One region of the Methylobacterium sp. FW102-HT35C08 genome, then DNA from elsewhere that is predicted to be linked to it. Evidence: predicted binding sites of a transcription regulator. Region 1 holds the regulator's gene; each other region holds the start of a gene.

Region 1 (7,453 bases):
GGCCTCGACCCGGAGAACCCCGCGATCCGGCAGGCGCTCGATCTCGCCCACCAGCTGATCGGCTTCCCCCGCCACCTGTCGCAGCATGTCGGCGGCTTCGTGCTGACCCGCGGGCGCCTCGACGAGACCGTGCCGGTGGGCAACGGCGCCATGGCGGACCGCACCTTCATCGAGTGGGACAAGGACGACATCGACGCGATCGGCCTGATGAAGGTCGACGTGCTGGCCCTCGGCATGCTGACCTGCCTCAAGCGCGGCCTCGATTTTCTGGAGAAGGATCACGGCACCTTCTACGCGACCCTGGCCGACCTGCCGCAGGAGGATCCCGAGACCTACGCGATGCTGGCGAAGGCCGATTCCGTCGGCGTGTTCCAGGTCGAGAGCCGGGCACAGATGTCGATGCTGCCGCGCCTGAAGCCCAAGGAGTTCTACGACCTCGTGGTGCAGGTCGCGATCGTGCGCCCCGGCCCGATCCAGGGCGACATGGTCCATCCCTACCTGCGCCGCCGCTCCGGGATCGACCCGGTGGAGTACCCCGCGCCGCATCCGGATCACGGCCCGGCGGACGAGCTGAAGGAGGTCCTGCAGAAGACCTACGGGGTGCCGCTGTTCCAGGAGCACGCCATGCAGATCGCCATCACGGCGGCGGGCTTCACCCCGGCCGAGGCCGACGGCCTGCGCCGGGCGATGGCGACCTTCCGCCATGTCGGCTCGATCGGCGGCTTCGCGAAGAAGTTCGTCGGCGGGATGACCCGCCGGGGCTACCCGACGGACTTCGCCGAGCGCTGCTTCGCCCAGATCCGCGGCTTCTCGACCTACGGCTTCCCGGAGAGCCACGCGGCGAGCTTCGCGCTGCTCGTCTACGCCTCGGCCTGGATGAAGTGCCGGCACCCCGACGTCTTCCTGGCCGCGATCCTCAACGCCCAGCCGATGGGCTTCTACCAGCCGGCCCAGCTGGTGCGCGACGCGCGGGCCCACGGGGTCGAGGTGCGGGGCGTCTGCGTCAACGCCAGCGACTGGGACTGCACCCTGGAGCCGGCCGGGAATCCGGCGCTGCACGCCGTGCGGATCGGCCTGCGCGTGGTGCACGGCCTGCCGGAGGCCGCGATGCGCCGGCTCGTGCGGCTGCGGGCCAACGGATACGCCAGCATCGAAGGCCTTCAGGCCGCCCTCGCCCTGCCCCGCAACACCCTGGAGCGCCTGGCCGAGGCCGATGCGTTCCGCTCGCTCGGCCTCGACCGGCGTGCCGCCCTGTGGATGGTTCGCACCCTGGAAGGGACCTCGGCCCGCAAGGCCGCGAAGGCCGATGGCAGCGCGCGCCGGGCCCATCTGCTGGACGCGCCGCTGCCGCTCTTCGCCTGGCACGCCGATGACGGCCTGTTCCGGCACGAGCCGGCGGTGGAGCTGCCGTCCCTGGCCCCGTCCGAGGCGGTGGCCGAGGATTACGCCGCCACGGGCCTGTCCCTGCAGGGGCACCCGGTCGCGTTCTTCCGGGGGCGCCTCGCCCGGATCGGCGCGATCCCGGCCCGGGCCCATCTCGACCCGGCCCTGCGCCAGGGAGCGCGGGTCACGGTGGCGGGGCTCGTGCTGATCCGCCAGCGGCCGGGCACCGCCAAAGGCGTGGTCTTCCTGACCCTGGAGGACGAGACCGGTATCGCCAACGTGATCGTCTGGAAGGCGGTGTTCGAAGCCAACCGCCGGGCCGCCATGCAGGCCCGGTTCCTCGCCGTGCGCGGCCGGATCCAGCGGGCGGACGGGGTGGTCCACCTCGTGGCAGAGGGGTTTCGCGACCTCACCGCATCGCTCCGCGACCTGCGCGAGGCCGGCCTGAAGCTGCCGCCCGAGACCACGGATTTCGGCGTGCCCCCGGACCGGCGCGTGTATCGAAGCCGGGATTTCCACTGAGGGGCGCCCCTCGACAGGCCCCGCGCCGCGCGTAGAGTGCGGGGATGTCGAGCTTCGCCGTTCCGCGCCTTCTCCTCGCCGCCTGCGCGGCCCTGCCCCTCCTGGCGGAGGCCGCCCGGGCCGACAGCTGCGACGACCTCACCCGCCAGATCGCCGGCGCGATCGGCGGCAAGGTCGGCAAGCGCGCCGGCCCGAGCATCGACATCCGCATGGCCGGCCCGATCAAGTTCGACGTCACCTGCCGGGCCGAGCCGATCGTTCAGGCGACCTCCGCCGAGCCCGCCCCCTCGGCGACCTTCTTCCGCGATCTGTCGGTGGCCTCGGAGATCCTGATCGGCGAGTCCGCCGCCACCGTCGAGCCGATCATCACCAACGCCTACCGGACCTCGCTGGCGGAGCGGCGCAAGTCGTTCATCCAGCAGAACGGCTGGTCGGCCTCCTGCTACACCGACCCGGGCAGCAGCACGATGCGGACCCTCTGCTCGGTGGGGCGCATCCCGCCGGGATGAGGCGGACCTGAGCCGGCAGGATGCGTGGCGCGGGCCTGATCAGTACTCGATCACGCCGTCGAGCGCGTAGTGCTTCACCGTCTTCCGGTTGGCGATCAGCTCGTCCACCGTCGGCTCGCCCTTGAGGGCGCGGGCGATGGCGAGCTTCGTGGCCTCGTAGTTGGTCCGGTAGAGGTCCTTCTGGTCGAGGTTGTCGTCCTCGGCGCAGCGCTGATCGAGCCAGATCATGATGATCATGCACAGCTCGTCGAGCCCGTCCTTCGGCAGGATGCCCTCGATGATGCAGTCCACGATCGCGTCGCCAGTGGCGGCCTGGACCACGCCGCCGAGGAGCTCGGCATATTCGGCCGTGTGGATCGTGACCTTGGTGGTCATCATCGTGGCGGGGCGCACGAGCTGGTTGAGGTCGCGGACCACGAACATCCGCGTGTGGCCCTGGACCTGCCCCATCATCGAGGCGAAGGCCTGGCCGACGGGACCGCGCACCGAGCCGATCAGCACCTCCGGCATGGCGTCGGTGTACTGGCCCTCGGCCGCCAGCACCGTGGCCTCGCCCGTGCGGAACCAGATCTCTTGCATGTTCGAACTCCACCTGATCGGAGCCCGCGGGAGACATCATCGGAGGGCTTGCGTCAATCGCCTCAGAGCAGACCGACCCCGTCGAGCACGCCGACCAGCGCGAAGGCGATCGTCACGCCGGAGATGATGTAGACCACCCACTTGTAAGCCCCTGCCACGCGCTGTCCGTCGGGCAAGGCCCGGGTGGCGAGCAGGATCAGCAGGCCGAGCGCCAGGGGCAGGAGCAGGGCGTTCATCACCTCCACGGCGATGTTGAGCGCCACGAGGTTCGGCACGAGCTGCACGGCGAAGGCGCCCGCGGCGACCACGAGCGCGAAGGCGCCGTAGAAGGCCGGCGCCTCCCGGGGCGACTGCGCAAGGGAATGCGGCTTGCCCGTGACGTCGCCGAAGCCCCAGGCCAGCGCCAGCGCCACGACATTGAGCGCCACGAAGGCCGCCGCGGTGATGCCGGCCCCGAACACCACCTGCCCGAGCCAGGGCCCCAAGGCCGGCGTGAAGGCGCTCGCGAGGTCACCGACGGTCTGGAGTCCGTCCTTCGTGCCCTGGCCGGCCTTGCCGATCGTGGCGGCGGCCGCGATCAGGATTGCCCCCATCACGCATTGCGAGATCACGGCACCCACGAGCGTGTCGAGCCGCGAACTCCGGGCGTGGTCCCAGCCGAGGCCTTTGTCGACGATTGCCGATTGCTGGTAGAAGATCATCCACGGCATGATCACCGCGCCGATATTGGCGGCGATCAGTACCCGGTACTGGCCGTCCCCGAGCGGCATGTGCCCGAAGGAGGCGACGATCTCGGCCACGTTCGGCCGCGCCGCGATGGCGAGGCCGATGAAGACCAGCTCGAACAGGCCGACGACGATCGCCACCACCTCGACCCGCCGGTAGCTCCCGGTAAAGACCAGCGCGAGCAGCAGGACCGCTGGCAGTCCGAGGCTCACGAGCCGGGGCACCCTGAACAGGTCGCCGATGCCGGCAATGCCGGAGAATTCCGTCACGATGGCGCCGATCCCGGCCACCACGAGGCCGCCGTAGGAGATCCAGGCCCAGACCGGCCCGTAATGCGCCCGGATCAGCTCGCCGTGGCCGCGGCCGGTGGCGGTGCCGAGCCGCACCGTCAGCTCCTGAACGACGTAGAGAATCGGCACCAGCAGGATCTGCAGGAGCAGCAGCGAGTAGCCCCAGCGTGCGCCGCTCTGGGCCGCCGTGATCAGGCTGCCGACATCCGTGTCGGCGAGCATCACGACGAGTCCGGGGCCCGCGGTCTTGAGGAACGCGTTCAGGCGAGGCAGGGAAGCGCTTGGCACGGCTCGGGAACAGGCCCGGGCACGGCCGGTTCCGGCGGGCGCCTGCGGCGTTTTCCCGGGCAGGCGGGAGTAACGTGAGATGGTGGAGAGCGCGGATCGAAGCTCCGGCTGGAGCCTTCAGGCGAGCGCCGTGCCCGATGGGGTGCGTCTGGAACTCGCCCTGTCCGACCTGGGCGGAGGTCCGGTCACCGCCGCGATCGTGCTCGACCGGGCGGAGGCTCGGGCCTTTGCCCGCGCGCTGCTGGCCGCCGCCGGAGATGCGGCGGAACGGACTTTTCCGAAGCCGGGCGTTTGAGAGCCCGCCGCCGACGGATCAGCGCGGGCCGAGGCCCGGGTTGCGGCCCGGAAGGCGCGGCACCACCGTGCCCCGCTTCTCGATCGGCGCGTCGCACGCGTAGGCGAACTCGGTCTTCAGCGGATCGAACACGGTCTCGCCGGTGATCCGGCAATCTTCCCGCACAGTCTCGTCGAGATAGGTGCGGGCGGCGGTGCGGAAGCGATTCACCCGGGTCGCCGCCGGCTCGGGATCGATCCGGACCTCGCTCAGGTTGCAGCCGGCATATTCACGCAGGGCATTGGAGACGATGAGCATCCGGCGCAACTGCCGGTTGTCGTAGACCTCATAGGGCTCCTTGCAGCCGATCGTGACCACCTGCGGGGTGAGCGCGACGTAGTTGCGGGAGATGTACGAGAACCCCGTGGTGCAGCCCGCGAGCGCCAAAGCGAGGGAGGCCAGAGTCACGGCCGTCAAGGCGGGAGGCAGCAGAGCCGCGGGTCGTCGCATCCTCGTCATCCCAGCCCGATCTCAGCCCGCCCCGGCTCCGCCGCCCTGTCCGGCGGCGTGTGGGTGCATTGAAACGGCTCCGCTTGCGCCGTCAATTCGTTTCTGCCTCGGAGCGCGGCGCCAGCAGAAGCGTGGCCGTATAACGCTTGCGGAACACTTGCGGAACGTTTAACCTGTTCGTGATTTGTTTCCGAGACCGTCCCGAGGCGGTCCGCCAAGCCGCGAGGCCCCCTTCGATGCTCACGCGCAAGCAGCTGGACCTCCTGCGATTCATCCAGAGTCGCATGCAGGAATGCGGCGTTCCCCCCTCCTTCGACGAGATGAAGGATGCGCTCGATCTCAAGTCGAAATCGGGCATCCATCGTCTGATCACGGCTCTGGAGGAGCGCGGCTTCCTGCGGCGCCTTCCGAACCGGGCGCGGGCCATCGAGGTGATCCGCATTCCCGAGAGCCTGACGTCCCCGGCTGCCGCGGCGCCGGCGGAGCCGCGCCGCTTCACGCCGAGCGTGGTCGAGGGCGGCAAGTCCAAGCAGCCGCCGCTGCCCGCCAATGCCCGCATGATCGACGAGGCCGGCCGCGCCGTGTCGATCCCCGTCATGGGCCGGATCGCGGCCGGTACACCGGTCTCGGCGATCCAGAACCAGAGCCACGCCATCACCCTCTCGCCCGACTTCCTGGCCGGCGGCGAGCACTACGCCCTGGAGGTGCGCGGCGACTCGATGGTGGAGGCCGGCATCCTCGACGGCGACCTCGTGGTGATCCGCAAGCAGGACACCGCCAACACCGGCGACATCATCGTGGCCCTGATCGACGACGAGGAGGCGACGCTCAAGCGCCTGCGCCGCCGCGGCTCCTCGATCGCCCTGGAAGCCGCCAACCCGGCCTACGAGACCCGCGTCCTCGGTCCCGACAGGGTCCAGATCCAGGGTCGGCTCGTCAGCCTCGTCCGCCGCTACTGAAGCGGGGCGGCCGGCGCGTCGTCCGGAGCCGGGTTGGCGCCTGTCGGATCGCTCTCCGACGCGGCCATCCCTCCGGAGGCGTCCGCAGGAGGATCCGTCCCGGTCCGCGCAGCGGCGGCGGGGCGGGGCACCGCGCGGGCCCGCCAGGGGACCGTCCGCTGATCGGTCCGGGCGCCCTGTATCGCGAAGCCGCCCGCTTCGGCGCGCAGGGCCACGGCTCCGTGACTGGCGAGGAAGCCGCGGTCGATGACCAGCGGGCCCGTGCAGGTCGGGGGCGCCGCAAGGCCCGTGATCAGCACGGTGGCCCGGGCGCAATCCTCCGGGAAGGCGCGCCAGTCGCGAACCAGGGCGACCGCCCGGCCGTTCGGCAGAATCGCGGTGCAGCCGAGCCGGTCGCAGCGCCCGCCCGCGGACGGGCGGCTCCGCTGCTCGGGTGTGCGGTTATCGCCGTCCGCCTTCAGCCATTGTTCCAGGACGAAGCCGGAGGGATTTCCGAGCGCCGAAAGGCGCCCGTCGGGACCCCGCACCGCGGCGCCTCCGCCCTGCCGGTCGATGTAGAGATCGTAGCGCTCCGGCAGGGCCGCGAGGCCGAGGCCGAGCAGGAGCGGCGGTAGGGCGAGCCAGCGCAGCCGCGAGACCGGGAGCGTCGCCAGCAGCAGCCCGGCCGTGAGCAGTCCCAGCGCCCCGGTTCCGAACGCCGGCAGCACCAGCGTTGCCCGCTCGAACCCGGCGATCCATTCGGAGATCGCCAGCATACCGCCGACTGCCTGCCCCATGAGCCACCAGATCGGCCGGTCGAGAGCCAACGGATAGGCGAGGATCCCGATCACCGCGGAGGGCATCACCACCAGGGAGACCAGAGGCAGCGTCAGCGCATTGCCGATCAGCCCGAACGGCTGGATTGTCTGGAAATGGTAGGTGGCGAAGGGGGCGGTGGCGATCTGCGCCACCAGGGTCGTCGCCAGCGTGCCGGTGACCGCCGACAGGCCGGTGCCGACGATCCGCCCGATCCGCCCCGCCCCGGGGCGCAAGAACAGCCGTCCGTCGATCAGCCGCGCGCAGGCAATCAGCCCCGCCACCGCGCCGAACGACATCTGGAAGCTCGGGCCAAGCAGCCCCTCGGGCTCGCGGGCCAGGGCGATCAGCGCGGCGAGCGCGAGATTGCGCATCGACAGGGCCGGCCGGTCCACCAGGATCGCGCCCAGCATGATCAGGGTCATGATCAGCGAGCGCTCGGCCGCGATGTCCCAGCCCGAGAAGGCACAGTAGGCGGTGACCCCGATCATCGCGAAGCCGGCCGCGATCTTCTTGATCGGCCAGACCAGCGCGCAATGGGGGATCAGCGCCAGGGCCGCCCGCACCAGCCAGAACACAACGCCGGCGGCCAGCACCATGTGCAGCCCCGAGATCGAG
Region 2 (7,453 bases), 880 kb from region 1:
CCCCCTCGTGGCATCAGCCGCCCGTTGGAAACAGCGTGTACTCCAATGGCGTACAGGACGCAAGCTAAAACATGCCAATGGCATACTCGTTCCCTCTTTCTGAACGGTTAAGCTTTCAGCCGTAATCCGCGGCCATGTCCGACCTCTCGCCCGCCGTCGCCTCCTGGCGCGACCAGATTGAGCGCTTGTCCGAGCACGCCTCGCCCTGCCGGTACCTCCTCCCGGCGAAGTGGAAGGCGATGCGCGAGAACGCGCTTGCGTTCCTCGACCAGCACGGCGCCGAGGCCCACCGGCTCGGCTGGACGGCGCCGCAGCTGTTCGGCGTCCACCCCGAGCACGGCTTCCTGCGCGTCGAGTATGCGGGCGCCCTGATGGTCAACGACAGCCCAGCGGCCGGCGTCGAGCCTAACCGGATCGTGTTCGACCGCTTCTCCGGCTACCGGACGAAGCCGGGTCAGACCTGGGGGCCGCCGGTCTGGGAGTTCGCGGCCCGCGCGCGCTGAGGCGCCGGTGGCACGTGTCTCGCTCGGCAACGTTTAACTCTGTCCGAAACTGGACCGAACTACCGTGATGGGCGTGGGTTTGCCCACGATGGAGCCAAGATGGAGGCGCGGGTGCCGCGATACTTCTTCAACGTCCACGACGGCCGCAGCGAGCTCGACGCCGAAGGCACTGAGCTGGCCAGCAAGGATGCTGCCCGGCTCACCGCGGTACAGCTCACCGGCGAGATCTTGCGAGACGAGGCACGCCTCCGCAAGTTCGGGGAGGATTGGCGCCTTGAAGTTCTGGACGTCGCCGGTGCGAACGTCTGCACGGTCGATGTGCGCGTCAGCGTCCCTGTCGCGGACGGTTGAGATCAGGGAGCCACCCTTCGGGGGTCTTCCTATCGAAGGGGGAGCGGCTAGTCCCGGTCTGCCTTGGGCTGCAGGCTAGCAGTTGCCTTCACGACAGCCAAGATTCCGGTCCGGGTGGTACTGTCCGCGATGCTCGTGAAGGCCCTTACGAGCTCCATCACCTCCGAATCATCGAGGAAGGGTGTCGCTCCAGAGCTGGGCCCGTCCGACTGCGGCTGACGGGCGAAGAACGTCTCCACCGGGACTTTCAGGACGTCGGCTATCGCCTGGAGTCGGCCGGCACCGACGCGGTTGCGGCCCTTCTCATATTTCTGAACCTGCTGAAAGCTAATGCCTAGGGCGTTTCCGAGAGCGGTCTGGCTCAAGCCCTGGGCTGCTCGAAGCGCGGCGATACGGCTGCCGACCGTCCGATCGGCGTCGGTCGCGAGCTTGGGCGCAATTTGGGCGGTCACGGGTGCGGTCACTCGACGTTGGCTTTCAGATCAGTATGGCTGGGGCGTTCGAAGCGTCGGCGCTCTTCAAACACGATGATGCACAACTTAGTTGCGCACAGACATGCAATTTTGACGTGTGTCAATCAACCGGTTTGACCTTAGCCGCAGACAGCTTCGCGTCTACGCAGTCAGGCCTCGGCCGCCGTGCTGGCCTTCTCCAAACTCGTGATCCGGGCCAGACGGTCGCTCACGAGTGGACCGGTAGGCACCCTGATCTGAAGCGGTAATGGCGTGACCGCAGGTTCACCGCCAACTGTTTGCGCTGATTAAACCCGCGCCGTGATTGGCCTTTCCGGGCTGAGTTCACATCCATCCACCGGCGTGGAAGAAACCGCTCGCCTGCAGATTGAACCGACCCGGCACATCAGCTTTGTTCTGTTTCCGTTCTAAATGGCGGAGCGCAGGGTGCACCTCAACCGGATCGACGAACTGCTGGTCCAGAGCCCCGACGCGGTCCGCGTGCCGGTGATCGGGCAGGCCCTGTGCGCCGGCTTCCCGTCGCCGGCCGACGACTTTCTCGAAGGCGCGCTCGAGCTGCCGCGCTGGCTCGTGCCGAACCCGCCCGCCACCTTCCTGTGGCGGATCAGTGGCTCGTCCATGGAGGGCGCCGGCATCTACGACCGCGACCTCGCCTGCGTCGACCGCAGCCTCAAGGCCGGCCACGGCAGCGTCGTGGTCGCGGCGATCGACGGCCAGATGAGCTGCAAGCGCCTCGTGCTCGACGGCAACGTCGCGCGGCTGGCCTTCTGCAACCCGGACCTGCCGGCCTTCGCGGTCGATGAGTTCGGCGAGGGCGCGATCTGGGGCGTGGTGCGCTTCTCGATCCGCTGGCACGTCGCGCGCGGGCAGCTGTCGTGAGCGGGCCCGAGGCGCGCCTGCGCGACCGGATCGGCGGCGGCCGGGCCGTGGCGCTGATCGACGGCAACAGCTTCTACTGCTCGTGCGAGCGCGTGTTCGACCCCAAGCTCGCCGCGGTGCCGGTCATCGTGCTCTCGAACAACGACGGCTGCGCCATCGCCCGCACCGCTGAGGCCAAGGCGCTCGGCATCCGGATGGGCGACCCGTACTTCAAGATCCGCGACCTGTGCCGGGTCCAGGGCGTGCGGGTGTTCTCGTCGAACTACACGCTCTACGGCGACATGTCTGGGCGCACCAACACGGTCTACCGGCAGTTCAGCCCGCAGGTGGAGATCTACTCGATCGACGAGAGCTTCCTGAACCTGTCGGACGTGGCGCCGGCGCTCCGGGTCGAACTCGCCCGCGACCTGCGCGCGACCGTCCGCGCCTGGACGGGGATCCCGACCTGCGTCGGCATCGGTCCGACCAAGACGCTCGCCAAGCTCGCCAACCACATCGCCAAGACGGTGCCGGATCTCGCTGGCGTGTGCGACCTGACCGACCCAATGGCCTACGCGCACTGGCTGTGCCGGATCGACGTCGCCGAGGTCTGGGGCATCGGCCGGGCGTCGCTGGCCAAGCTCCAGGCGATGGGCGTCGAGAGCGTGGCGGACCTGCGCGACCTCGACCCGCGACCGGTGCGCAAGGGCCTGACCGTGGTGGGCGAGCGCATCATCCACGAGCTGCGCGGGCTGGCCTGCCTGCCGCTGGAGATGGTGCCGGCGCGCCGGAAAGGCTGCGCGGTGACCCGCTCGTTCTCCAGCCGGATCACCGAGCGGGCGGTGCTGGAGGAGGCGGTGTCCGCGCATGCGACGCGGCTCGGCGAGAAGCTGCGGCGGGAGGGTCTCGGGACCAACCACGTCACGGTCTTCTATCACACGAGCGAGCACGACCGGGATGATCCGATGCGCTCGGTCTCGACCACGGTGCAGTTGCCGGAGCACACGTCGGACACGCTGGCGCTGATCAAGGCGGCGCGGCACGGGGTGGCCAAGACCTGGCGGGAGCCGGGCGAGCGGCCCTGGCGCTACGCGAAGGCGGGGATCGTCACCAACGATCTCGTGCCGCTGTCGCACAGCCCGCGGGCGCTGATCGGCGCGCTGGATCGCGAGCGATCGGGGCCGCTGATGGCGGCGATGGATGCCTGCAACGCCCGGTGGGGCCGCGGCGCCGTGGTGCCGGCTCGGGCGGGGCTGGTGAGCCGGCGCGACTGGAACACCAAGTTTGAGATGCGCACGCCGCGTTACACGACGCAGGTGAGCGAGCTGCCGGTCGCCTACGCGTGACCGTCCTTTTTCGCGAGCGATCGCAAGCTGGAGAGGCCGCTATGGGTGGATTTCTGCCGGTCCGCTTTCGGACGGCGAAGCATAGGAGCGGACGCTGCAGCCGCGCTCGCTTCCGCTCCCGATCACCCTGGCGTCGCGGACTTATCCTGCTAGCGTCAGCGTTAAGAACATCGTGGGCCAGATCTAGCCGTCATCGAACCGATCGACGAGCAACCGCACTCCAAACCGCCCGTTGTCTGACGCAATCAGTAACGGAGGTGGCTAATGAAATCTGCGGCGCTCGCTCCCGTCGTCTTAGCTCTGGCACTCGGCTTTGCTGGCCCTGCGCTGGCTAAGAAGGACAAGCCGGGTCCCGACTGGATGCCAGCTGAGCAGGTCAAACAGAAGCTTATGGACGCGGGCTACACCACCATCACAGAGCTGGAGGCCGACGATGGGCATTGGGAAGGCGAGGGCCTGAAGAACGGCGTGAAAATGGAGTTCCACGTTGATCCAAAAACGGGCGCCATCACCAAGGAAAAACCTGACAAGGACTGATGGCCAAGGGATCACCAACCGGTGTCCAGGAGACCCGGCCCAGCAAGAAGGAAAAGCGCACGGCGTACCTGATCGCCGTGCGGCAGAGGCGCGAGGCGTTGCGCGTTTACGCTGTCGTCGCCCCATCGGCGCAGGCAGCGCTGGAGCGGGTCGGCGCCTTGGCGACAGACGGCGTGGAGGTCGAACTCGTCGGCGCACTCTCGCGGGACATGGTTCGGCACCTCGGCCTCAAGCCGGGCGAGATGCAGCTCGTGTGACGACGCGCCAGCCACATCTACGCGCGGCACTGAATGAGCGGCACGTTCCCGTCATCAAGCCATGACGGCAACAACAAAAAGCCCGGCCTTTCGGCCGGGCTAGTGGGGTCCCTTTGCACGGGGACATCAAGACCAGGTGGCTCTGGAGAACAACCGGCCTCGATTGGGGGATTAGAAGTCGCGCTGGACGCGGACTTTGATCTGCGAGACCGAGTCCTGCGTCGCGGTGCGCGGGACGTAGGTGCCGGCGTTGATCTGGGCGGCCAAGTTGTAGGCGCCCGGGGCCTTGTCGTTGTCGATCGCGCGGCCGTTCTTCAGGCCGATCTGCGTGTAGAAGCCTTCCACGCCGATATCGAGATCCTTCACCGGCGACCAGATCAGGCTGGCACCCGCTACGAACTGGTAGGTGTCGCGCAGTGCCTGTGTAAGCTGGTAGAACCGGGTGCCCGGAACGCCGACGGCGTTCGTGCCGAAGCCGGGGGCGCCGGCGATGCCGCTCACGAGGCCGTAGATCGCGCCCTGAGCCGCACGCGCGCTCTGCGAGAAGCTCTGCTCGCCGTAGGAGCCGAAGACGGCCGAGCGCCACTCCGGCGACCAGTAGTGCAGGTACGACGCGACGGCGGTGAAGCTGGTCGACGTCTCCAGCTGACCGGTGAACGGGTTGATCGTCGCGTCCGCGAAGTACTGGGCGAACTTCTGGCCCTGGATGGTGGTCGTGCTCTGGATGTAGGAGCCGGTGTAGTTGGAGTAGCCGGTGTAGAGCTGCGCGCCGTCGCCGTAGGCACCCTGCAGGTAGAGGGCATCGCCCGGGGCGATGAACGGCATGTTGATCTTCACGCCGCCCTGGATCGCCCAACCCTGGGTGTTCTTGGTGTGCGCCGGCACCAGGATCGGACCGGTGCCGAGACCGCCGGCATTGGCAGCGCTCGACAGGTTGCCGGCGTTCAGCTCGTGGGTGGCGGCCGAGAGCTGGGCCGAGCCCCAGGCCTGGTCGAGGCGGACGACGCCGACGAAGTCGGGCAGGCGCGACTTCTCGATGCTGTCCACCAGCCCGAACCGGTTGGGACCGACGAAGATCGGCGTCGGCTGGACGGTCACGCCGAAGTTCGAGGCGCTGCCGGTGGAGACGGTCGGCGTGACGCCGAACGGCGAGAAGATCGGGGTGCGGCGGAAGACCGGATCTTCGATCGAGATCGTGGCCGACAGGCCGTTGCCGATCGTGGCCGTGTAGGCGAGCAGGTTGGTCGAGAAGTTGTCCGAGCCCGCGGTGGCGCCGCCGATCTCGAAGTCGTGGGCGTAGAAGTCGAAGAACGAGGAGGCGCGGCCGGCGGTGAGGCCGGCGAACTGGATGAACGCCTTGTCGACGTTCATGTACTGCGAGTCGCGGCCGAACTGGTCGGTACCGATGCCAGGATAGGCCTGCCCGATGCGCTGCTGGGTGCCGGACTGGCCGACGCCGGCGTAGCCGGTGCGGGCGCCGGCATCGAGGCGGACGAAGGCGCGGAGCGTGCCGTAGGCAGTCTGGGTGCGGGCATCGAGGTTGATGCGCATCCGGCCCTGGTAGCCCGACGTATCGCCGATGTTGTTGCCGTACTGGCGCGAGTAGCTGGTCTGGTAGCCGGCATCGAACCGGGCGCGGCCCGAGATGCGCAGGCAGGTGTCGGTGCCGGGGATGTAGAAGAAGCCGGCGCCGTAGGCGGTGCAGACCCGGACGTACTCGATCGGAACCGCCTTCTTCACCGGAAGATCGGCGGCATGCGCGGCGCCTACAGCTGCGAACGCGGCCGCGGACCCAAGCAGGGAATTTTTCAGAAACTTCATCAGCAACCCCAAGCCTTAGAGACCCGTAACTGCGGCCCTGCCTGATTCTTCAGGTCGTACCGCCGGTTGTTATTCGGGCCCGCGTCTTGGTGGCGTGCTCCGGCAAGGCGTCTCGTTGCGACGGCTTGCTGGGGCAGGATCATGCGCGAATTGTTTCGCTCAGCAACGATATTTCGGCTCGCTAACATAAGTTCGTGAGGCCTGTAATAATCTTGTCACAATCGCGTGACTGCCCATTTTGGCCACTTATGCACTCCCGCTGCGACGCAGGTCAGTCCCTTTTGAAGAGCTATCGAGACCCAGTTTCAGCCGTGCCGTTCCGCCGGGATTGCCTTATGCGAATGGCTGCTTAGGATCAGCGCGGACGGCAGTCTGGGTGTCTGAGTTGGATCGAAAGCGGAAGCTTGGTTCGTGTCGTCAAGCGTCAGCTGCCTGGCCGTGGCCGGCTGAAGCTGAGGCCGCCGCGGTGGAACGCCATCGCGGCGCCTGCTGCGTCCCGCCCCTGATCGCAAGGCCGTCAGCCTCAAGGCGCACCAGCGCACGGGTGGCGTGCATGGCTCGATCCCGGCCAGTCAGCCCCGCGCGCCCGGCGATATTGCTTGCTGTCGAGGGTTCGGCGGAATGGAGACGGCGGCCCGGACGCTGCGACGTGCCCGAGCCGCCTGCCGCAAGCCGGATTGGGGTGGGCTTGGCAGCAGCCGTATTTGGATGGAGGCGTGTTACAGCGTGATTTCAGTCTTTGGGGTCTGCCGCCATGGCGGCTAAGCGCTAAGCCGGCGGCAGCGCGATCCGTCTCCCGGGCTTGCAGGCGTCGATCTCGGCGAGGTGGTCGCGCCCTTGCCGCGTGATGAACCAAGCTGAGATTACCCGGCCGGGCCCGAGCGCTGGCCGGGACACGACGAGCCCGCGCTTCTCAAGCGCCGGCATCGCGGACGGGTAGGCCTCAAGCCGCATCCCCTGCGGATAGAGTAGACAGGCGCGCAGTGCTTCGAGGTGACGGCCGCGTATCGGGGCGTTCGGTTCCGAGGGCATGCCGCCCCGCTATTGCAGGCCTTCGGGAGAGTCCATCAGACCTAGCCGGATAGCCAAAGCCAAAAGGTCGCTGTCGGTCAGCATCTCACCGTCGACGATCCAGAGCATCTCATCCACAAGCCAGAACATGATGTCGTCAGCCCACGGATCGACGATGTGGCCGCTCGCTCTCAACGCCTCCGCGGCCTTAAAGACCGGGTCGGCGTCGTCGTCCATGCCGTTACGCCGACGCGATGATCATGCGCTGGCGGGCCACGTCGAGGCGCTCCTCATCC
Region 3 (7,453 bases), 500 kb from region 1:
CACCAGGCCCAGCCCCTCGCCGATCAGACCGGTGTAGAAGGCGGCCGCCTGCGGCGCGCTCGGGCCGAGCGCATCGATGGCCCGGCGCTGCGCCGCGAACCCGGTCAGCGCCGTGGTGAACCCCCTGCCGCGGGCCGCGAAGACCGGGCCGAAGCCGGTCGCGCCCGCCATGGCCTCGGGCAGGCCGGCCAGCGCCGCGTCGGTGCGCCCGCGCTGGGCCACCAGCTCCGGCCCGAACTGCGCACCCTTCGCGCCCAGGAACAGGCTGGAGGCGCCGCGCTCGCGCTGGGCCTCGTGCACGAAGGCGCTGATCCGCGAGGCGAGGTCGACCAGGCTCTCGACCCGGTCCATCTCGGCCCGCCGCGCTCACTGGTCCGATACCGCGAGGCCCGCCGCCCCCGCGAAGGCGAGGCACGGGGCGAGCGCCACCGCCAGGATGCGGGCGCGGAGCGAGGCGAGGATCGGCATCGGTGGATCTGGAAGTGTCCGAAAGGAGACACTTCACCATCCGGCCAAGTCTTAAAGAACCCGTTATAGATTTGCCGCCGTCGCCGGCCCGATCTGCCCAATCAAGCGGCGTCGTGGACGGTCTCTGCCTGATCGGCGTGCAGGTCCCCCCAGGTCTTCAGGGCGCGGATGACCGGTTCCAGGGAGCGCCCGCGCGCCGTCAGGCTGTATTCGACCTTGGGTGGGACTTGAGCGTAGACCGTCCGGGTGATCAGGCCGTCCGCCTCCATTTCGCGCAGCTGGTTCGTGAGCATGCGCTGGGTCACGCTGGTCAGCCGCCGGCGGATCTCGTTGAACCGCAGAGTCCCCTCCAGCAGGTGATAGAGGATCACGCCCTTCCACTTGCCGTCGATGAACCGGAGGGTCGCCTCGACGGCGCAGCCGGGGCTGCAGGCGCCGGCGTGATGGCGGGTGCGCGGCATGGCGATGTCTCCGACGGTATCGTTTTTGGCACTATCGGCGTTTTATGTGCGTACTTGCGGTTCGTGAAGGCGGGCGGCATCTCCTGCGGCGACAGCCCGAGGAGACCACGATGCGCGCCGTCGGCTACCGCAAGTCCCTGCCGATCACCGATCCCGAAGCCCTGGTCGATTGCGACCTGCCGCAGCCCGAGCCCGGCCCGCGCGACCTGCTGGTGAAGGTCGAGGCGGTCTCGGTGAACCCGGTCGACACCAAGGTCCGGCGTCGGGCCGAGCCGGAGGAAGGCGGCGTCAAGGTGCTCGGCTGGGACGCGGCCGGCACCGTCGTCGCCGCGGGCGCGGAGGTCGCGGGCTTCGCCGCGGGCGACGCCGTGTACTACGCGGGCGACCTCACCCGGCCGGGGACGAACGCCGCGTACCATTGCGTCGATGCCCGCATCGTCGGGCACAAGCCCGCAAGCCTCGACTGGGCGCAGGCCGCCGCCCTGCCGCTCACCGCGATCACCGCCTGGGAGACCCTGTTCGACCGGCTCGATGCGGGAAAGCCCGTGCCCGGGGCCGCCCCGGCGATCCTGATCGTCGGCGGCGCGGGCGGCGTCGGCTCGGTGGCGATCCAGCTCGCCCGGGAGCTCACCGACCTCACCGTGATCGCCACCGCGTCGCGGCCCGAGACGGCGCAATGGTGCCGGGATCTCGGCGCCCACCACGTGGTCGATCATTCCAGGCCGCTCGCTGCCGAGGTCGCGTCCCTGCGGCTCGGCGCGCCGGGTCTGGTCTTCTCCACGACCAACACCGACGCCCACCTCGCCGCGATCGTGGATCTCATCGCCCCGCAGGGCCGCCTCGCCCTGATCGACGACCCGGAGCGCCTCGATGTCGGGCTCCTCAAGCGCAAGAGCCTGTCGCTGCACTGGGAGTTCATGTTCACCCGGTCGATGTTCGCCACCGCCGACATCGCCGCCCAGGGTGCGCTGCTCGACGAGGTCGCCCGCCTCGTTGACGCGGGCCGCCTGCGCACCACCCTGGGTGAGCATTACGGCCGGATCGACGCCGCGAACCTGAAGCGCGCCCACGCGCTGATCGAGAGCGGGCGGGCCAAGGGCAAGATCGTGCTCGAAGGCTTTGCGGACTGAGGGGGGACGCGATGGCGGAAGCGGCGGGGACCGGGATCTTCGACGTGGCGGCGCTGGCGGCAACGCTGCCCGAGCGGGCGCAGACCCTCCTGGTCGACACCTACCTGACCAACCGGGAGGCCGCGAGCGCCCGGGTGTTCCGGGTCTACCGGCCGACCCCGCCGCACTATCACGCCACCTGCGACGAGTACCTCTACTGCCTCTCGGGCCGGGGCCGGGTTTGGCTGGGCGATCCGGCTTCCGAGACGGCGTTCGGCCCCGGCCAGCTCCTGTTCTTCGAGAAGGGCACGGTCCACGCGATGCCGGAGATCGCGCCCGGGGCGCCGGTGGTGTTCCTGTCGATCGACACGCCCCGGCGGGCGCCCACCGACATCATCTTCGTGAACCCGGAGGACGGCAGCCCCGCCACCTTCATGGCGCGCAACGCCGAGGCGTGAGCCTCACACCCGCAGGGACCGCCCGGCCGCCGCTACGCCGAGGAGCAGGGCCGCCACGATCAGGAGCGCTGCGGGCAGGCCGAGCGCCTGCGCGGCGAAGCCGATCAGCGCCGGACCCGCCAGCACCCCGGCATAGCCCAGCGTCGTCACCGCCGGCACGGCCACGCGCGCGGGCATTGCCCTCTGGCGGCCGGCGGCCGTGAACAGGACCGGGACGATATTGGCGCAGCCCGCCCCGACCAGGGCGTAGCCGGCCAGCGCCGCCTCCCAGGCCGGCACCAGGACCGAGAGCGCGAGACCTGCGGCCGCCAGCAGGCCGCCGAGGACCACCACGCGCCGACGGCCGAGCCGGGCCACCACCCGGTCTCCGCCGAGTCGCCCGGCCGTCATGGTCACCGAGAAGGCCGCGTAGCCCAGCGCCGCCCAGGCCGGGTCGAGACCGCGCTGCTGAATCAGGAACACCGCGCTCCAGTCGAGGGCCGAGCCCTCGGTGAGGAACACCACGAAGCACAGCAGGCCCAGCACCAGCACCGGGCCGCGGGGCAGCGCGAAGGCGGGCCCGCCGCTTCCCCCTGCCCCGCCGGCCGGCAGGATGCCCGGCCAGGCGGCCGCGAACAGGGCCACGATGCCGGCGACCAGGATCAGCACGCTCCAGCCGGCGCCGAGACCGGTGCCCAGCAGGACGCTGGCCAGCAGCGCCCCCAGGATGCAGCCGAGGCTGTAGAGGCCGTGGAAGCCCGACATCATCGGGCGCCCGGCGGCGCGCTCCACCGCGACGGCCTGCAGGTTCATGACACAGTCCACCGCCCCCATCCCGGCCCCGAACAGCAGCAGCGCCCCGGTGAGCGGCACGAGCCCGGAGCCAACGGCCAGCACCGGTAGGGCGAGGCCGATCGCGAGCGTGCCGGCGAGCAGGACCGGCCGGAAGCCGAGCCGCGCGGCCGCCACCCCGGCGCACGGCATGGTCAGGATCGAGCCGATGCCGAAGGTGAGGAGCAGCAGCCCGAGCCCGGCCGCATCGAGGTCGGCGCGGTCCTTCACCAGCGGCACCAGCGGCGCCCAGGTGGCGTTGGCGAGGCCGACGATCAGGAACAGCAGCCGGGTGGACAGCCTCTGCTGGGCTGCGGCCCGGTCGTCGGCCCCAGGGATGGCGACCGGATCGGTCAGGTCGAGCGCTGGCATCGCTACCGGTCGGGGTGTGGATCTGAGGGCGGGATTTGGCGACGTGGATCTCAGCCCCGCGGTGCAACACCGAAGGTGGGCCAAGGTTTGGCGAACATAGGGCCGCCGGACTCTGGTCTCGGCCGTTGGCTGCGCCGCGTCCGCGCGAGCGCTGCGAGGTGGCCCAGGGTAGCGCGCGACTGGTCTGCGTGGCGCGCTCTCCGGATTGCTTCGCTGCGCTCGCCAAGACGGGTGATCGTTCACCGAGTGGTTGCCGCCGTACGCGTTTCGTTCTAGCAAGGGCGGCGCATGACGGGCCTGCGTCCCGCCGGCCGCATCTTGCCGTGAGCCTTCTCGGGCTCGACATGAGGCCGTTGCGGCGGCTGGCCCGCGCGCGAATCCGATCTGACCGCGTCGACGCCTCGAAAGACCGCCGCCCTCATGGCCAAAGCCCAAGCTGGAAGTCGTGCCGCAAGCCGCGCCGACGCCGCCAAAGCCGCTCCCAAGTCGCCCGTCAAGGCGGTCCCGGCCAAGACAGCTCCTGTGAAGGCAGCCCAGCCCAAGCCGGCCCGCGCGAAGGGCGAGGCGTCCGCTGCCCGGACCGAGGCCGCCGTCGACGCCAAGCTGGCCGCCCTGTTCGATGCCGCGCCGGCTCCTGCCGAGGACCGGCGGGTCATTGCGATCCGCGGCGCCCGCGAGCACAATCTCAAGAACGTCGACCTGACCATCCCTCGGGACAAGCTCGTGGTGTTCACCGGGCTGTCGGGCTCGGGCAAGTCGTCGCTGGCCTTCGACACGATCTACGCCGAGGGGCAGAGGCGCTACGTCGAGTCGCTCTCGGCCTATGCCCGCCAGTTCCTGGAGATGATGTCCAAGCCCGACGTCGACCAGATCGACGGGCTGTCGCCGGCGATCTCCATCGAGCAGAAGACCACCTCCAAGAATCCGCGCTCCACCGTGGGGACGGTCACCGAGATCTACGACTACATGCGCCTGCTCTGGGCGCGGGTCGGCATCCCCTACTCGCCGGCCACCGGCCTGCCGATCGAGAGCCAGACCGTCCAGCAGATGGTCGACCGGGTGCTGGAGCTGCCGGAGAAGACCCGGCTCTACCTGCTCGCGCCCGTGGTCCGTGGGCGGAAAGGCGAGTACCGCAAGGAGATCGCCGAGTACCAGAAGAAGGGCTTCCAGCGGCTGCGCGTGAACGGCGAATATTACGCCATCGATGACGTGCCGAAGCTCGACAAGAAGTTCAAGCACGACATCGACGTGGTCGTCGACCGCATCGTGGTCCGCGCCGATATCGGCTCCCGGCTGGCGGATTCCTTCGAGACCGCGCTGGAGCTCGCCGACGGCATCGCGGAGGTCGTGTTCGCGGACGCGCCCGAGGGCGAGACGCCCCGGACCATCACCTTCTCGTCGCGCTTCGCCTGCCCGGTCTCGGGCTTCACCATCGCGGAGATCGAGCCGCGGCTGTTCTCGTTCAACAACCCGTTCGGCGCCTGCCCGACCTGCAGCGGCATCGGCCACGAGATGCGGATCGACCCCGAGCTGGTGATCTCCGATCCGGCCTTGAGCCTGAAGCGCGGCGCGGTCGGCCCCTGGGCGAAGTCGACCTCGCCGTATTACGGCCAGACGCTCGACGCGCTGGCCGAGCATTTCGGCTTCAAGACGAGCGTGCCCTGGCAGAGCCTGTCGGAGACGGCCCGCGCCATCGTGCTGTACGGATCGAGCAGCCAGGCGATCCGCTTCGCCTACGACGACGGGTTGCGCAAGTACACGGTCACCAAGCCGTTCGAGGGCGTGATTCCGAACCTGGAGCGCCGCTACAAGGAGAGCGATTCCGACGCCGTCCGGGAGGAGATCGGCCGCTTCATGAGCGAGACGCCCTGCGCCGCCTGCGGCGGCAAGCGGCTGAAGCCGGAGGCGCTCGCCGTGAAGGTCGCCATGGCGGACATCGCCGACGTGACGGCCCTGTCGGTCTCGGAGGCCCATCGCTGGTTCTCCGAGCTGCCGGGGAAGCTGACCACGAAGCAGAACGAGATCGCGGTCCGAATTCTGAAAGAGATCCGCGACCGACTGACCTTCCTGGTGGATGTGGGCCTGGAATACCTGACGCTCGCCCGCGGCTCCGGGTCGCTCTCGGGCGGCGAGAGCCAGCGCATCCGGCTCGCCTCGCAGATCGGCTCCGGGCTGACCGGCGTGCTCTACGTGCTGGACGAGCCCTCGATCGGCCTGCACCAGCGCGACAACGAGCGACTGCTCGGCACGCTCAAGCGCCTGCGCGACCTCGGCAACTCGGTGATCGTGGTCGAGCACGACGAGGACGCGATCCTGCAGGCCGATTACGTGGTCGATGTCGGCCCGGGCGCCGGCATCCACGGCGGCGAGATCATTGCGCAGGGTACTCCGGCCGAGGTGCTGGCGAATCCCGCCTCACTCACCGCGAAATACCTCACCGGCGCGATGGCGGTGCGCACGCCGACCGCCCGGCGGAAGGGTCGCAAGGGCAAGCTCGGGCTGTTCGGCGCGCGGGGCAACAACCTGAAGGACGTGGATGTCGAGATCCCGCTCGGCACCTTCACGTGCATCACCGGCGTCTCGGGGGGCGGCAAGTCCACCCTGGTGATCGACACCCTCTACAAGGCCGTCGCCAAGAAGCTGAACGGCGCCCTGGAGCACCCGGCGCCCTACGGGCGGCTGGAGGGGCTGGAGCATCTCGACAAGGTCATCGACATCGACCAGTCGCCGATCGGGCGCACGCCGCGCTCGAACCCCGCCACCTATATCGGCGCCTTCACGCCGATCCGCGACTGGTTCGCGGGCCTGCCGGAGGCCAAGGCGCGGGGCTACCAGCCCGGCCGCTTCTCGTTCAACGTCAAGGGCGGGCGCTGCGAGGCCTGCTCGGGCGACGGCGTCATCAAGATCGAGATGCACTTCCTGCCGGACGTCTACGTCACCTGCGACGTCTGCAAGGGCAAGCGCTACGACCGCGAGACCCTGGAGGTGAAGTACCGGGCGAAGTCGATCGCCGACGTGCTCGACTCCACCGTCGAGGAGGCGGCCGAGCTGTTCAAGGCGGTGCCGGCGATCCGCGACAAGCTCGAGACCCTGAAGCGGGTCGGCCTGCACTACGTCCATGTCGGCCAGCAGGCCACGACCCTGTCGGGGGGCGAGGCGCAGCGGGTGAAGCTGTCCAAGGAGCTGTCGAAGCGCGCCACCGGCCGCACCCTCTACATCCTCGACGAGCCGACCACCGGCCTGCACTTCCACGACGTCGCCAAGCTCATGGAGGTGCTCCACGAGCTGGTCGACCAGGGCAACACGGTGGTGGTGATCGAGCACAACCTCGAAGTGATCAAGACCGCCGACTGGGTGATCGACATGGGTCCCGAGGGCGGCGACGGCGGCGGCAGGGTGGTGGCGCAGGGCACGCCGGAGCAGATCGCCCGCTCGACCGCGAGCCATACCGGCCGGTTCCTGCGCGAGGTGCTGGAAAGGCGCCCTGCCCCGCAGGCCGCGCCCCGCGCCGCCCGCCGCAGCGCCGCCGAATAGGCCCGGGCGTCCACGTCCCCCGACAAGCCCGAAGCGAGGCGGCAAATTCTGCCCGGTCCAGGCCGCCAAGGCCTGGCCGGGCGCCCGCGGCCGAACCTGATTCGGGCTGTCGGATACCAGTCCGGGTCCCGCACGGCCCATTTCGGGCGGCCGGTCCGGTCCCGGCGCCCGGTCGCCCCGGCGGCGTCCCGCCCGCGCCGGATTTGCCGGATTCTCCCGTGACTCGGGGGGACAACAGCTT

Evidence for each region. The regulator LexA, encoded in region 1, represses DNA repair genes until DNA is damaged. The targets are predictions, from matches to a motif close to TGTTCNNNNTGTGTTCNG.
Region 2: a site for LexA is predicted at 1,720-1,737, ahead of AC3WSN_RS14055 (LexA family protein). Genes of this name have one in related genera too.
Region 3: a site for LexA is predicted at 3,936-3,953, ahead of uvrA (excinuclease ABC subunit UvrA). Genes of this name have one in related genera too.

The regions. Positions count from the first base shown of each region.
Region 1 covers NZ_JBYTCL010000002.1:2,038,354-2,045,806, forward strand. Annotated here, with positions in the region: gene AC3WSN_RS09665 (error-prone DNA polymerase) at 1-1,905, shown strand, start outside; gene AC3WSN_RS09670 (hypothetical protein) at 1,950-2,414, shown strand; gene fae (formaldehyde-activating enzyme) at 2,454-2,993, opposite strand; gene AC3WSN_RS09680 (NRAMP family divalent metal transporter) at 3,056-4,231, opposite strand; gene AC3WSN_RS09685 (hypothetical protein) at 4,377-4,592, shown strand; gene AC3WSN_RS09690 (hypothetical protein) at 4,611-5,081, opposite strand; gene lexA (transcriptional repressor LexA) at 5,318-6,040, shown strand; gene AC3WSN_RS09700 (ComEC/Rec2 family competence protein) at 6,034-7,453, opposite strand, start outside.
Region 2 covers NZ_JBYTCL010000002.1:2,914,533-2,921,985, forward strand. Annotated here, with positions in the region: gene AC3WSN_RS14040 (hypothetical protein) at 135-503, shown strand; gene AC3WSN_RS14045 (DUF6894 family protein) at 603-854, shown strand; gene AC3WSN_RS14050 (helix-turn-helix domain-containing protein) at 902-1,306, opposite strand; gene AC3WSN_RS14055 (LexA family protein) at 1,754-2,206, shown strand; gene AC3WSN_RS14060 (Y-family DNA polymerase) at 2,203-3,531, shown strand; gene AC3WSN_RS14065 (PepSY domain-containing protein) at 3,796-4,068, shown strand; gene AC3WSN_RS14070 (hypothetical protein) at 4,068-4,325, shown strand; gene AC3WSN_RS14075 (porin) at 4,497-6,146, opposite strand; gene AC3WSN_RS14080 (hypothetical protein) at 6,915-7,178, opposite strand; gene AC3WSN_RS14085 (hypothetical protein) at 7,188-7,394, opposite strand; gene AC3WSN_RS14090 (hypothetical protein) at 7,399-7,453, opposite strand, start outside.
Region 3 covers NZ_JBYTCL010000002.1:1,536,782-1,544,234, reverse strand. Annotated here, with positions in the region: partial or broken gene AC3WSN_RS07355 (methyl-accepting chemotaxis protein) at 1-468, opposite strand, end outside; gene AC3WSN_RS07350 (winged helix-turn-helix transcriptional regulator) at 570-929, opposite strand; gene AC3WSN_RS07345 (zinc-binding alcohol dehydrogenase family protein) at 1,040-2,059, shown strand; gene AC3WSN_RS07340 (cupin domain-containing protein) at 2,071-2,496, shown strand; gene AC3WSN_RS07335 (MFS transporter) at 2,500-3,678, opposite strand; gene uvrA (excinuclease ABC subunit UvrA) at 4,099-7,212, shown strand.